Linked DNA regions of Candidatus Microthrix parvicella Bio17-1. The protein of the gene in region 1 binds, or shares a complex with, the protein of each later gene. Links are inferred from orthologs where the notes say so. Each region holds a gene or a part of one and is shown in the gene's direction. Other genes may lie near its edges.

Region 1 (7,677 bases):
CCGCTGCACCCCGTCGCCGTACTTGGCGGCGTTGTCGATGAAGTTGGACAGCACCCGAACCACGCGCACCTTGTCCATGGGCATCACCAATGCGTCCAGGTCGTCATCGGCGACGATCGTCGTGTCCTTCCCGGCCACCGCTTCCACGGCGCGGCGGACCACACCCATCAGCGAGATTTCGTTGACGTCAAGTCGAACCGCCCCGGCATCAAAGCGGGAGATCTCCAAAAGGTCTTCCACCAACTGCGTGAACCGAACCAGATCGGACTCCAGCAGGTCGAGGGCGGTTTTGGCCCGATCTGGAAGGTTGTCGGCGGCCCGGCTGAGCACATCAACCGACGCGTTGATCGTGGTGAGCGGTGACCGGAGTTCGTGGCTGACGTCGGAGGCAAATCGCGCGTCGCGGTCGATGCGCGCCTGCAGCTTCTCCACCATGCCGTTGAAGGATGAGACCAGAGGGCCCAGCTCGGGGTCCTCTGCATAGTCGGCCGCATTCAGCCGGGTCTCGAGATGACCATCGGCGATCCGACCGGCTGCATCGCCCACCAGCATCAACGGTCGGAGGGCCCTGCGGCTTGCCCACCAACCCAGCGCGGCACCCGCCAGCGTGGTGATCGAGCTGACAATGATGAGGGTCACGGTCTGCGACTGCACGGCGGTGGCAATGTCGTCGATGGCGTTGAGTTCGAAGTAGGCGCCGTTGGCATCGGGCAGGGGCACGCCCACCGCCGTGTAGAGCGTGTCCTTCGACTCGACCCGCATCACCGCCGGCTGTCCGTCCCACAGGGCCTTGGTGACCAGGCTTTGCGGGAGGTCACCGATGGGAACCTCCCCGGTGAGGAACAGTTGGGGCTCACGATTGCCCGAACCCGGGTTCTTCAGCATGAGAAACTGTGGGCCCTGGGCCTGGAGGTCGCTGAGCAGCGGGGTGGGATCGGCGCCGGGCTGAAGGTTCTTGAGGAGCCCGTCCAGGGTGGTGGCGCTGACCGAGGTTCGGGTGATGGTGCGGCGTTCACGCTCGGCCAGCAGTGACCGACGGGTGAGGTTCAGCGTGGCTGCTCCGAGAATGATCGACAAAACCAAGGCGCCCAGGGTGAAGGCGAGGGTGACACGTGATCGCAGACCCAACTGCGACTCGCTCGTCTGGCTCCGCTTGCGGGCGTGCGGGGAGAGGAGCTTCGTCGGCCCCGCGGTGGTGGGTGCCCCGGCACCGGCAGCCTGCAGGGTTGACTCGGAACCGACCTGATCGGAATCAGACGACCCGCCGCCGGCCTGGTCGACCGAGCTCACGCCGCCAGCTTGTAGCCCAGGCCCCGAACGGTCAGCACATGCCGTGGGTTGCCCGGGTCGGCCTCCACCTTGGTCCGCAGCCGACGAACGTGGACGTCCACCAAACGGCTGTCGGCCAGGTAACCGTGCCCCCACACCTTGTCGAGGAGGTCCTCGCGGGAAAAGATCTTGCCGGGTGAACTGGCGAGTTCGACCAGGAGTCGAAACTCGGTCTTGGTGAGGTGGATGGTGACACCGGCCAGGGTGACCACGCCCTCATCAGGGATGATGTCGAGGTCGCCGAAACGCATGCGGTGCTGCACCGTGTCGCCCGACCGAACCCGACGAAGCAGCGCCCGGATGCGGGCCGACAGCTCCTTGGGCACGAAGGGCTTGGTGAGATAGTCGTCGGCGCCTGCCTCAAGACCGGCAACCACGTCGTGGGTGTCGGCCCTGGCGGTCACCATGATGATCGGGACGTCACTCTGACGGCGCACGGCGCGGCACACCTCGAAGCCGTCCACCCCGGGCAACATGATGTCGATGAGCACGACATCGGTGGGACCGGCGCGGAATGCCTCGATCGCAGCCTCGCCGGTGGCGGCCTCCACCACTTCCCAACCCTCATCCTCCAGGGCCAGCTTCACCGCGGTGCGGATTCGTTCGTCGTCCTCGACGGTCAGGATTCGGGTGCTCAACGTGGGGCTTTCATTTCTGGGCCGGGCGGGCGCGGGGCTTGTTGCAGGCTACCGGGCGCGAGACGTGAAGCCGGAACGGCGCAGCGCGGCCGGCTGTGGACAACACTCAGCCGTCGGCGGCGCCCAACCCCATGAGCACCTCCAGCAGGCCGTCGAACAGTGGGGGGGCGGCGGCGACGAGGAACCAACCGTGCGATCCCGTCGAGGCTGACGCACCGAGCGGTTGCGTCAACACGGCCGCCCCCGCCTCGGACGCCACCAGAGAACCCGCCGCGAAGTCCCACCACTGCGGGCCCGCCTCGTAATAGGCGTCGGCGCTGCCGTCGGCCACGAAACAGAAGTCCAGTGCGGCGGCGCCGCGGCGCCGTAGGTCCCGCACCTGTGGCAGCATCGCGGCCGCTACGGCACCCTGGCGCCCACGGCGGCCGGGATCGTAACCGAACCCGGTGGCCACCAGCGCGCGGCCCAGCGGGGGTGGTGCACCCAGCTTGAGCGCAACGCCGTTTCGGGTTGCTCCACCGTGCAGCGACGCGCGGTACTCCAAGCCCAAAATGGGTGCGACAACCGCAGCGGCCAGCGATGCGCCGTGCCTGGTGGCGGCCACCGAGATCGCCCAGTCGGGCTGCCCATAGACATAGTTGGTGGTGCCATCGATGGGGTCGACCACCCAGAGGATGTCCGAGCCGTCGGCCAGACCGCCGGCCTGTGCCGTGGCGCTCTCCTCGCCGAGGAAACGATCGGTGGGACGGGCGACGAGCAATGCCTGACGAATGGCGTCCTCGGCTGCGCGATCGGCGCGGGTGACCAGGTCGGTGTCGCTCGACTTTGTGAAGCGCGTCGCGGTGTCGGCCCGCACTTCGGCCTGAGAGGCCGCCGCCACCTCAGCCCCGACCCGGGCCACGGACAGGGCAACCTCGGCCAGGTCGATTGCTGTTGGGGTGTCTGCGGCCTGCGGGGTTTCGGCGCCGGCCGAACTCACGAGCCGCCAACCCACTCGCGTGCCACCCGCAGGGTGATGACGGCCACCACCGCCACACCCACGGCACCAACCACAGTTCCGGCCAGCATCGTTGTTCCGATGACCCCGTCGCAGGCTCCGGTGCAGGCCACAGCGCCGAAACGGCCGCCCACCAGCGCCCCGCCAAGACCGCCCACCATGATGGCCACAAAGGCGACGACCCGCATCCACACGGGGGCCAGGGCGGTCAGGGGATCTGCGCTGGATGGTTCTGTGGGCGGTCCTTGGGGTGCGGGCATCGCTGCGCATGGTACCCGTAGTAGGCCGGTTGGCTCGTAGGGTGGGAAGGGTGAGCGATGCGGCGAGCGACGCAGGGGACGAAGGTTCCGAAGGCCCGGACGGCCTCCGAGACTGGACCGTCGGTGGAGCTGTGATCGAAGGCCCGGCGGGTGTCCTGCTGGTGCGTAACCACCGCAGTGGCGGGGTGGTGGACTGGTCGCCGCCCGGTGGGGTGATCGATCCCGGGGAGGAACTGATCGAGGGGCTGACGCGTGAGGTCGCCGAGGAGACAGGCCTGGTGGTCCCCAGGTGGCGGGGTCCGCTGTACGAGATCACCTGCCGGGCGCCGCAGTTGGGCTGGTGCCTGCGAGTGGTCGCCTTCGGGGCCGAATACCCGGGCGGTGAGCTGAGCTTCAACGATCCGGACGGCATCGTCGAGTCCGGCGACTTCTTTCACAGGACCGCGTGCGATGAACCCCTGGCGGGTTCGCCGCAATGGGTGCGTGAGCCGTTGGTGGACTACCTCGCCCACCGATGGGCCGAGCCTCGTCGGTACGCCTATCTGATCGAGGGCACCCGACGATCAGAGCTCCGGGTCACCCGCTCCGAACACCGATGATCACCGGCCCTGGACGCAGCGGCGGGGCGACACCTGGGCGGCGCTGGGTGCTGCATGTCGACATGGACTGCTTTTTTGCGGCGGTGGAGGTGTTGCGTCACCCCGAGTTGGTCGGTCGTCCGGTGCTCGTTGGTGGAGACGGCCGCCGAGGGGTGGTCGCCGCCGCGTCCTACGAGGCGCGTGCAACCGGCGTTCGCTCGGCCATGGCCATGACCGAGGCACTCCGGAGATGCCCGGTGGCGGTGGTGCTTCCGGGCGACCTCGACCACTACCGCAGCGTGTCCGGAAGGTTCATGTCGATTCTTGACGAGTTGAGCCCCCTGGTGGAGCCGCTTTCGCTTGATGAGGCCTTCGTGGAGCTCACCGGCAGCGAACGCCGCTTGGGCGACCCGGTGGTGACCGCCGCCCGCCTCAGGCAGCGGGTTCACAGCGACCTGGGCCTCTGGGTGTCAGTGGGTTTGGGCCCCAGCAAGTTGGTGGCCAAGTTGGCGTCCGAAGCGGCCAAACCCACTCCCGATCCCAGGGGTCCCGTGGCGGGTCCCGGGGTGGTGGTGGTGCGACCTCCCGACGTGGAGGGCTTTCTCGGACCTTTGCCGGTTCGGGCGCTGCCAGGGGTGGGCCCCGTCGCGGCCGACAAGCTGGGGCGCCTCGGATTGGGCACCGTGGGCGAGGTGGCAGCGGCCGGTGAGACAACCCTTCGGCGGGTGTTGGGTGGGCCGGCTGCCCGTCAGTTGGTGGCGTTGGCCCGGGGCAACGACCCCCGGCCCGTCGTTGCCGACGCACCCACCAAGTCGATCAGTTCCGAGCGGACCTTCGCCACCGACCGGGCCGATGCCGGGGAGTTGGAGGGCGATCTGGCCGTGATGGCCGACAGCGTGGCCACCCGCCTGCGGTCGGCGGGCCTGACCGCAACCACCGTGCAGATCAAGGTGCGTCACGGTGATTTTCGCACGTTGACCCGGGCCCGGCGCCTGGATACCCCAACCGATGCCACCGCCACCATCCGGGAGGTGGCATGGAACCTGCTGTGCGGCCTGGACCTGTCGCCGGGGGTACGCCTGGTGGGCGTGGGCACCAGCGGCCTGGCTGCCGCCGCACCCGCCCAGCTTCGCCTCGATAGGCTGTCCGACGATGAGGAGCGAATCTTGGACCGCACGGTCGACAGTGTCCGCAGACGCTTTGGCAGCAAAGCGATCGGCGCGGCGCGACAGGCCGGCAACGTTCGCACGTCGGGCGCCCCTGTGGGCACCCCTGGCCACCGGAACGACGAGGGGGTAAGCGATGCCACTCTCTGAAGACGAGCAGCGCATTTTGCGAGAGATCGAGGATCAGCTCTACGAGTCTGACCCTGCGTTGGCGAACGAGGTACGCACCCGCACCGTGAACTCGTCGGTGCTGCGTCGTATCCGCCTGGCGGCGGTCGGCATGGTGGTGTCGCTGGCGGCCACCATCTTCCTGCTCTCGGTTCACTTTCTCCTGGCGTTCGTCGGGTTCCTCGTGACCTTCGCCCTCGGAGCGGTGATCGAGGCCAGCATCCGTCAACTGGGCCAGGACGGCATCGGCGAGCTCTTCAGCCCGATCACCCGGCTCTCCGGCGTGCACCGCAGCGAGGCCTCCACCGGGGCCGAGTCCAGCGACGAGGGCTGAGCGCCGCAGCGTTCAGCCCGGTCCGGGGCGTCCCCGCCCCGACGGGATGAGGCCCAGCATCCAGCGGAGCCGGTCGGTCCTCGACCACTCCGACGTCAGGGCCGTCGACGCCGAAGTCGCCAGCCGGCGGGACTGCTCCACCTGATCGTCGTCGAGTGGCGTGTCGCCGAACGTGCCGGCCGCAGCCAGGTCGCTGAGGGGCTCCAGCGTGGCAAGTCCGGTTTCGGTTTCGGCGCGTCGGGCAAACTCATGCGCGGTCTCGGCGGCTCTCGGCAGGTGCCGGCGCATCGCGAGCCGATCGGTGACCTCGGCCCAGGCACCGACCGGAACCAGGTTGGCGTCAGCGGGCGTGTAACGGCGTGATCGCTGATTGCGGACCCATGCGATACGTCCAGCGAAACCACCGGAGGCCAGGGCGAGCAGGGCGACGAGGCCGATGAGCCACCAGGGGGTGCTCCGAGGCTGCTCGGGAACGGCAAGTTTGGGCTGTTCGACCGGCCCGGGGTCGGCGCCCTGCGACGGTACCGACGAGGGGGTCGGCGACGCGGTGGTGGTGGGTGGGGCCGTGGTTGCGGGTGCCACGGGCTCGGGGTTGCCATCGCCCGAGTCCTGCTCAAATGGCACACCGGTGAGCGGCTCGGTGACCGGGTTGCCGCGTCCTGGGGTGGGCTCGAATGCCACCCACCCGTAGTCGGGGAGAAACACCTCGGGCCAGGCGTGGGCCTGGCGGCCGGTGACGGTCCAGGTGGCCGTGGCCTCGTCGTAGTTGCCCGGGGTGAACCCGACGCCAAGTCGCGCCGGAAAGCCCAACGAGCGCGCCATCAACACGAACGCGCTGGCGTACTGGGTACAGAACCCGCGTCGGCTCTCCAGAAAGGCCGCAGTGGGATCGGCCGCGCCGCGGTAGTCGGCGGAGGTGTCGTATTCCCCCTTACGGAGGTCGTTCTGAAGCGCCTGCAGCTTCGGGAGGTCACCTTGAACGCCTTCGGTGATGAGCTTCGCTTCGCGGGACACCTGCGTGCTGAGGTCGGTGGGAAGCGCCAGGGCGGCGTCAACCTCGTCGCCACGCGGCACCTTCGCCACCGGGGCGCTCACGTTTGGTATCGCCGATCGCACCGCGTAGGTCATGCCCTGGGGCATCTCGTTGCCGTCGGTCACGATCAGCGTCGCCGACGGCTGATCGAAGCTCGCCGGGATCTCCGAGGCCACCTCCACCGGGTCGGCCGCCGCGGGCATCCAGATACCGGTCAGGCCGTCGATCGCCACCGTCTGGTCGATGATGGTGCGGCTGGGCAGGGCGCCGACCTCGGGCAGACGGCCGGCGGCATCCTCGTAGGAGGCGGTGGAACTCCACACGTTGTTTTCGAAGCTGTCGAGTGCGGTGAGGCGCCAATACGTGGGGTCCACCTTGGTGCTCTCCACCGTGAACATCACATTGTTGCTCTGCGGGCCCAGCTGATCGGCCACCGACACCAGTGGCGAGAGCACTTCGCGATCTGCCCGATCGGAGCTGAACTTGGTGAGATCCACCACGGGGCTCCGATCCTGAGTGAATGCGAGGTGGGCAACGGTGCCCCCCAACACCGCCACCGCCAAGGCCCCCGCCCCGATACGTGCGGCGGCCCAGGTTCCACCCGTCCGCTCGCCGCTGCGCCAGCGGCCTCGTCCTGCGCTGACGGTACGCACGGCCAACAGGTGCGCGCCCAGCGCCGCGGTGAACACCACTGCGGAGAAGAGCTGGCCCGGCCCCCTGGCCAGGGTGGCACCGAAGATGAACACACCGATGTGGGTGGTCACCGCCTGCACCGGCACGTTGCCGCGATGGGCGGCGGTGTCGGAATACAACGCAACCACCAGTAGCGCCAGGGATGCGGCGGCTATGAAGCCGGGCTGGGCGGGAGCTGGGGCAACCAGCTTGCGGAAGGTTTCGAACGAGTCACCGGTGAGTGCGATGAAGCGGGGCACGGTGTCGACACCGGGCAGCCCAAGCCGGGTGGTTTCGGGCAGCGTGAGGTTGACCCAGGTGATCAGGCCCAGCACCGTGGCGATCAGCGGGGCGATCCAGACCGACAGCCTGGCTCGGCGGGCGGCCGCCTCGGAGGCGTGAACCACCAGCGCGGGCGCCAGCACCGGAATCAGCCAGTCCCAGCCCGAGAACAGGCGGGCGAAGCTGAGGGCCAGGGCCACGGTGAGACCCACCAGCGTGA
Region 2 (7,607 bases), on another replicon or contig:
TTGGACGCTGCGTTCCGCTGACGTCAGGGCGTTGTTCAGATGGGTCGACAGTTCGTCGAAGCTCAGGTTGGAGATCGCCGGCCCACCCACGATCAGGTAGTCCTTCGTAACCAAGGTTCCGCGTCGTTCCGCGTCGGCCATCAGATGCCGCAGGCGCCGACGCACCCGGTTGCGTGTCACAGCCGGTCCCAGCCGCTTGCCGAGAGCGAACGCCACCCGAGGCCGATTGGCGCTCGTGGGTGCTGCTATCACCGTGACCGGCCCGCTGTGACCCTTGCTCCCCGCTTGACGCAGTGAGCGAAAGGCCTGGCGACCGGTGAGCCGCCACGTCAGGCCGACAAGCGGGCACGGCCCTTGCGGCGGCGCGCCTTCACCACTGCTCGACCTGAGCGCTCGGCCATGCGATGACGAAAGCCGTGTCGACGAGCACGACGGCGCGTCTTTGGCTGGTAGGTACGCTTCACGAAGATTCCTCCTGGATGGGCCCGGACAAGCTTGCAAGGGGCTGTTGCCGTGCGGAGAGCCGGCCGCGCCGGCACACGGAACGAACACGTTACGGGCAGCGCCGTGTCGGGGGCAACCCGCGCAGGACACGGACAGATTTGTCGGAGGGCTGGAGCGCCCTACCAATGAGTGCTACGGTCATCCTCCCTTGCCCGAAGCTTGGGGACGTGCCGGCAACGATGCCACCGGTCCCACACGACGAACGCCGTCAACGGGGCACCGGCGCACGGAAAGCTCCGACAGTTCGTCCATGGGAGACTGTCCACAGTTTGTGGACCGTGCTGTGGACAATTAGGCCTGAGGTGAAGCACCACCCCATGGAGGATGAAGCAACATCGGTCTGGGAGGCAGTGGCCCGCGGCGTCACCCACCAGGTGTCGAGCGTCGTTTGGCGCACCACCTTCAGTGAGGTTCGGGCCGTCGACTACGACGGTGCAACGCTCACGATCGTCGCGCCCAGCCTGGTCCTGAGAGATCGCATCGACAATCGATTCCGCCCACTTCTCATGGGTGTCATCAGCGACCTCGGCCTCGAGGGCGTTGATCTGGCAGTCGAGGTCGATCCCGACTCCAACCTCGCCGAGCCCCTCAACAGCGAGCTGAGTCCACTCACCACCACTTCCAGTTCAGGCGCGTCCACTGGCGGCGTCTCCGTTCCGACCACGTCGTCGGATCAGGCCCTGAGCGGCCTGCACGGGTCCGGCGCCCCCAACAGTGTTCGCTCTGGCGGGCTCAACAACCGCTACACGTTTGCCTCGTTCGTGACCGGCCCGTCCAACCGCTTCGCCCAGGCGGCGGCGCTTTCCGTCGCCGAGACCCCCGCCCGTTCCTACAACCCGCTGTTCGTGTACGGCTCGGCGGGATTGGGCAAAACCCACTTGTTACAGGCGATCGCTCACTACGTCTCGGAGAACTACCCCACCTACCGGGTTCGCTACCTCTCCACCGAGGAGCTGTTGAACGAGTTCGTCGATGCCATCCGCAACAACGCTCAGCCGGACTTCAAGCGGCGTTACCGCGAGAACGACGTGTTGCTGGTCGACGATATTCAGTTCATGGAGGGCAAGGAGCAACTCCAGGAGGAGTTCTTCCACACGTTCAACACCCTCTACGAAGCCAACCGTCAGATCGTGCTGAGCTCGGACCGCCCGCCCGATTCCATCGCCACCCTGGAAGACCGCCTTCGCAGCCGGTTCAAGATGGGGCTGATCACCGACATTCAACCGCCCGACTTTGAAACTCGCCTGGCCATCGTCCGGAAGAAGTCGGAGCAGTCCGAGTTCCCGCTGCCCGGCGAAGTGCTCGAGTTCATCGTCACCAACATCACCAACAACATCCGTGAACTCGAGGGTGCGCTCAATCGGGTCACCGCCTATGCCAACCTCACCCGCACCCCGGTCACCATGGACAGCGCCCGGCAGGTGCTGGGCGATCTCTCCGCCGGCGGTGGTCGCATTGTCACCCCCGAGCGCATCCTCGAAGCCACGTCCGAGTTCTACGGGTTCAGCATCGACGAGTTGAAGTCCAAGAGCCGTCGACGTCCGCTGGTGACGGCTCGACAGGTGGGGATGTACCTGTTTCGGGAGCTCACCGAGTTGAGCTACCCCCAGATCGCCAAGATCTATGGGGGCAGGGACCACACCACGGTCATTCACGCCTACGAGAAGATCAAGGCGCTCATGGCCGAGCGCCCGCAGATCTACCAGGACGTCCAAACGCTGATTCAGCAGATCAAGAACGGCCTGTGACACACCTGGGGACACGGCTGTGTGTGAGCCGCTCGATCCTGGGGACGACACCACCGTTATCCCCACGGGCCGGCTCCCTCGGACCTCGTACCTGGGGATCATCATGGACCACCGGTGGATTCAACTCGTCAGATCCCGCAAGGGTTTCGGCTAGGTTTTCCACAATCCACAGGCCCTACTACTTCACCACCCTGTAAGTAGTTACATCAAGACGACAGTAGGAGAGTGCACGAACCGTGAAGTTCCGATGTGAACGTGATGTTCTGGCCGACGCGGTTGGAAGCGCCGGCCGAGCGACTTCAGGCCGCGGCGGTGCCCTGCCGGTATTGGCCGGCCTTCGGCTCCGCCTCGATGGCGACCACCTGGAGATCACCGGTTCCGACCTCGACCTCACGGTCACCGCCGAGATCGAGGTCGCCGGAGGGGACGACGGGGTGGCGGTCATTCCCGCTCGTCTGATGGCCGACATCGTTCGTGCGTTGGAACCGGGTGCGGTCAACGTGGAGGTGACCGAGGATCAGGCGACGATCACCGGTGGCCGATCGGAGTTCTCGGTCAACGTGATTCCTCCCGAGGAGTACCCGCAGGTTTCCGAGCCCACGGCCGATTCGGTCACGCTGTCGGCCGAGGCGCTTGCAGACGGACTTCGCCAGGTGGTGCCGGCCGCCTCCAACGATGACAACCGCTTGATACTCACCGGCGTGCAGTTGGCCGCCGAGGGTGATGGGCTTCGTCTCGTGGCCACCGACAGCTACCGCCTGGCGGTGCGCGACCTGGGCGGTCAGTCCGTGCTGGAGGAGGGCCAGTCGGTGCTGGTGCCGTCGCGAGCGTTGACCGAGGTCATCCGGTCGTTGGGTGATGCCGAGGAGGTCACGCTGGTGTTGGGCGCTCAGGACGCCACCTTCAGGATCGGTGGAGTGCGCGTCACCACCCGCTTGATCAGCGGCGATTTCCCCAACTATCGGGGGCTGATTCCCGAGACTCAGGCCAATACGCTCACCGTCGATCGTCATGCGCTGATCGAGGCGGTGCGCCGCGTGAAGTTGATGGCCCGCGAGTCCACCCCCATTCGGTTGGAGATGAGCCACAACTCCCTTGAACTGGTGGCGGTGACACAGGACGTTGGGCATGCTTCCGAGCGGATGGACGTGACTTTTGAGGGTGAAGGCCTGACCATCGCGTTCAATCCCGACTACCTGCTCGATGGGCTTGATGCAGCACGGGGCGAGGAGGTGCGTGTGGAGACCATCGGCGACAACAAGCCGGCCGTACTGCGCGGCTCCGACGCTGACGACTTCCTGTACCTGCTGATGCCGGTACGAGTTTCGTAGCGGGCCGCACCAAACCATGTTTCTGCGACGGTTGGAGTTGCGGCAGTTCCGCTCCTACGAGAAGTTGTCGCTGGAACTGCCGGTGGGCTTGACGGCCCTGATCGGTCCCAACGGCATCGGCAAGACCAACCTTGTTGAGGCGGTGGCCTGGCCACTGCTGTTGACGAGTGTTCGCGGCGTTCCCAATGAGGCGTTGGTGCGGCGAGGTGCCGAGGCGGCCGTGGTGAGGGCCGAGTTCGAGGAGCCGTCGCCCGACGGTGAGTGGCAGGGCGTGGGCGAGGCTCGGCGGGCGTTGATCGAATCAGAGATCTCCACCCGTGGACGAGGGCGGGTGCTGTTGAACCGCCAGGCTGGTGCCCGTCGTCGTGACGTGGCCGAGGTGGGGCGGGTCACGGTGTTCTCGCCCGACGACCTGGTGCTGATCAAAGGATCGCCTTCGGATCGCCGACGCCTGCTCGATGATGCGCTGGTGGCTCGTGATCCTCGGCTGGATTCGGTTCGATCCGACTACGAGAAGGTGCTTCGACAACGAAATGCGTTGCTGCGTCAAACCAGAGGTGGGCTCGATCAATCGGCCGAACTCACCCTGGAGGTGTGGAATCGTCAGCTCTCCGAGCGAGGTGACCGGTTGGGCACCGAACGTGCGGCGCTGGTCGAGGAGTTGTCGCCACTGGTGAGTGCTGCCTACGAGGAATTGGCAGGAGCGAAGTGCGAGGTGGTGCTGACCTACGATGCCCCGTGGCGAGACACCGGGTTGGCGGCTGCCTTGAACGACGCACGACGCGAGGAGTTGCGACGCGGCGTCACCATGGTGGGGCCGCATCGTGACGAGTTGGTTGTCAGCCTCGACGGGATGGCGGCCCGCACCCATGCGTCTCAGGGCGAGCAACGCAGCCTGGCGTTGTCGCTGCGGCTGGCAGTACACCGTCTCCTGACGGACCGCTTTGGTGCGCCGCCGCTCCTGGTGCTTGACGATGTCTTGTCGGAACTCGATGCGCAGCGGCGCTCGGCCTTGTTGCGCGCCGTTCCAAGCGGGCAGACGCTGTTGACCACTGCCGCCGAGCTTCCAACGGAGATTGACCCCTCCGCCGTGCTCGAGGTGACCGAACCCGGATCGGTGAGGTGGCGATGAGGTCTCAGCGTCCGTCCCGGCACGTGTCCAGCTCACTCGATGCGGTACTGGCACACTTTGGCCGGCCGTCGTTGGACGCTCACGCGGTGATTGAGGGCCAATGGCCCACCATCGTCGGTGCGCGGCTGGCCAAGTGGTGTTGGCCAAGCGATCTGGTGTCGGGCCGGCTGGTGATCAGCACCACCGATCCAGCGGTGGCCGAGGAGTTGAACCTGTTGGGGCGTGAGCTGGCCGGCACGCTGAATCAGTTGGTGGGGGACGACGTTGTCGCCACCGTGAGGGTGCGTGTCACTTCCGAGAGCCGTTCCCCGGGGGTCCCTACAGAACAGGCCCCGAAGGGCACAGACGGACGCTGAGGGCCCAGTCCGGTCTGGGCCCTCGTCAAAATGAGCTATGCTGGGCTCGGCCGACTTGGCCGGGCGGCGTAACCACATTCAATTCAGCCACAAGATGTCCACATAGTTATCCACAACCTGTGTATTCATTGACGGCAAGTGGTTCATTCGGCCCATTTCCACCAATCTCGCACCCCCAGAGGTCACCTAACGTGACAGTTGAACCCAGCACGTACGGCGCCGAGCAGATTCAGGTGTTGGAGGGCCTGGAAGCGGTTCGAAAACGTCCGGGAATGTATATCGGTTCCACCGGCCCCAGCGGGTTGCATCACCTGGTGTACGAGGTGGTCGACAACTCGGTCGATGAGGCGATGGCAGGGTTCTGCGATCACATCGAGGTCACACTCCTGGCCAGTGGTGGCTGTCAGGTGGTCGACAACGGCCGTGGCATTCCCACCGACCCACACCCGAAATACCCGGGCATGTCGGCCGCCGAGGTGGCCATCACCGTGTTGCACGCCGGTGGCAAGTTCGGCGGCGGTGGCTACAAGGTGTCGGGCGGACTGCACGGGGTTGGCATCTCGGTGGTCAACGCATTGTCGGCCCGAACCGAGGTGGACATCGACCGGGAGGGGCAGCGCTGGTCGATGAGCTACATCGACGGGGGCGTCGCCAACGAGCCGCTTCGACAGATCGGCCCCACCCCGCCGAGCACCGATGGCATCGAGCGCCCCACGGGCACCACGGTGCGCTTCTGGCCCGACCCGGAGATTTTCGACGAGGTCACGTTCCGCAGCCAAACCCTGACCGAGCGCCTGCAGATGATGGCGTTCCTCAATGCCGGTTTAACCATTTCGTTTACCGACGAACGTGGCGAGGAACCAGAACGAACCATCTTCTGTTATGAGAACGGCGTGCGGGATTTCATCGTGCACATCAACGGCCCAAAAGAAACATTGTTCGACGACGTGGGCCACTACCACCACTCGGAGGAGGCGGCGGGTGCCCCGATGCAGGTGGAGATCGCCTTTCAGTGGAACACCGGCTACAACTCCGACGGTCTGCACAGCTTTGCCAACGGCATCAACACCATCGAAGGCGGCATGCACGAGGAGGGCTTCAAGAAGGCGCTCACCAACACGCTCAACAGGTACGCCCGCGAGAAGGGCCACCTGAAGGAGAAGGAGACCAACCTTCAGGGCGAGGACATCCGTGAGGGCCTGACCGCGATCATCTCGGTCAAGCTGGCCGACCCGCAGTTTGAGGGTCAGACCAAGTCGAAGCTGGGTAACGTGCCGGTGCGTTCCATGGTCGAGCGGGCGACCAACGACCGGCTGGGGGAGTGGCTCGAGGAGCATCCCACCGAGGCGCGACGCGTGGTCGCCAAGGCGATTGCCGCATCTCGTGCCCGCGAGGCAGCACGGTCGGCCCGAGAGGCCACCCGCCGCAAGTCGGCCCTCGACGGCGCAGGGCTGCCGGGCAAGCTGGCCGACTGCTCGTCGAAGAACCCGGACGAGTGCGAGCTGTACATCGTGGAGGGCAACTCGGCCGGCGGCTCGGCCAAGGACGCCCGCGACCCGGCCACCATGGCAATCCTGCCGATTCGGGGCAAGATCCTCAACGTTGAGCGTGCCCGGCCGGACCGCATGCTGCGCAATGCCGAGGTCACTTCGCTGATCCAGGCGGTTGGCGCGGGCATGGGCGAGGAGTTCGACCTCCCTCAGATTCGATACGGCAAGGTGGTGCTCATGGCCGACGCCGACGTCGACGGCAGCCACATTCGTACGCTGTTGCTCACCTTCTTCTTCCGTCAGATGAAGCCGCTGGTGGAGGCGGGTCGGGTGTTCATCGCACAGCCGCCGTTGTACTCGACCAAAGTGGGCAAGGAGACGGTGTACCTCAAGGACGACGAGGCCCGCCGCGAGTTTCTTGTCGGGCGGCCCAAGCACTCTGAGGACTTCGCCCGCTTGAAGGGTCTGGGCGAGATGGATGCCGACGAGCTTTGGGCGACGACGATGGACCCGGAGCGACGGACCCTGCTGCAGGTGACCGCCCAGCAGGCCGCCATCGCCGACCAGGTGTTCTCGGTGCTGATGGGCGAAAGCGTTGAAAGCCGCAAGCACTTCATCCAGACCAACGCCAACGACGTCCGCTTTCTCGACATCTAATCGGAGCCTGAGCCATGTCAGATGAACCGCCAATCCAGCCAGAGAACGACGAGCCTGCTTCCGAGGATGGCGTTCCCGAAGATCTCGTGGTGCCGGTCGAGTTGGTCGACTTCAGCGGCGAGGGCATCGAGCCCATCGAGATTCAGGCCGAGATGGAGCAGTCCTTTCTCGACTACGCCATGTCGGTCATCGTCAGCCGGGCGCTGCCCGACGTGCGCGACGGTCTCAAGCCGGTGCACCGCCGCATCCTCTGGGCGATGCACGAGGCCGGACTGCGCCCCGACCGTCAGCACCGCAAGTGCGCCACGGTCGTCGGCGACGTCATCGGCAAGTACCACCCGCACGGTGACAGCTCGGTGTACGACGCCCTGGTGCGCATGGGCCAGGAC

The links.
Region 2: the proteins of MPARV_RS0108920 (region 1) and dnaN are in contact, whole or in part, in a solved structure (PDB 1OK7), measured with the Escherichia coli proteins. The link is inferred for Candidatus Microthrix parvicella Bio17-1 from one-to-one orthologs.

Annotation. Positions count from the first base shown.
Region 1 is NZ_AMPG01000002.1:158,794-166,470, reverse strand. The notes cover bases 3,021-5,968. They hold MPARV_RS0108920 (DNA polymerase IV), read left to right. Parts: upstream 3,021-3,819; coding sequence 3,820-5,118; downstream 5,119-5,968. Other genes in these bases: MPARV_RS0108910 (transglutaminase TgpA family protein), read right to left, coding at 5,483-5,968; MPARV_RS22540 (DUF3040 domain-containing protein), read left to right, coding at 5,105-5,470; MPARV_RS0108925 (NUDIX hydrolase), read left to right, coding at 3,275-3,823; MPARV_RS25330 (hypothetical protein), read right to left, coding at 3,021-3,224. In the rest of the region: MPARV_RS0108945 (HAMP domain-containing sensor histidine kinase), read right to left, coding at 1-1,290; MPARV_RS0108940 (response regulator transcription factor), read right to left, coding at 1,287-1,967; MPARV_RS0108935 (inositol monophosphatase family protein), read right to left, coding at 2,074-2,946; more of MPARV_RS25330, read right to left, coding at 2,943-3,020; more of MPARV_RS0108910, read right to left, coding at 5,969-7,677. UniProt on the Escherichia coli protein: Poorly processive, error-prone DNA polymerase involved in translesion repair and untargeted mutagenesis. Copies undamaged DNA at stalled replication forks, which arise in vivo from mismatched or misaligned primer ends.
Region 2 is NZ_AMPG01000004.1:68,507-76,113, forward strand. What follows is about bases 1,658-4,535. They hold dnaN (DNA polymerase III subunit beta), read left to right. Parts: upstream 1,658-2,488; coding sequence 2,489-3,583; downstream 3,584-4,535. Other genes in these bases: dnaA (chromosomal replication initiator protein DnaA), read left to right, coding at 1,658-2,252; recF (DNA replication/repair protein RecF), read left to right, coding at 3,600-4,535. Also shown: rnpA (ribonuclease P protein component), read right to left, coding at 1-333; rpmH (50S ribosomal protein L34), read right to left, coding at 330-470; more of dnaA, read left to right, coding at 822-1,657; more of recF, read left to right, coding at 4,536-4,715; MPARV_RS0116090 (DciA family protein), read left to right, coding at 4,712-5,071; MPARV_RS0116095 (DNA gyrase/topoisomerase IV subunit B), read left to right, coding at 5,263-7,218; gyrA (DNA gyrase subunit A), read left to right, coding at 7,233-7,607. UniProt on the Escherichia coli protein: Confers DNA tethering and processivity to DNA polymerases and other proteins. Acts as a clamp, forming a ring around DNA (a reaction catalyzed by the clamp-loading complex) which diffuses in an ATP-independent manner freely and bidirectionally along dsDNA.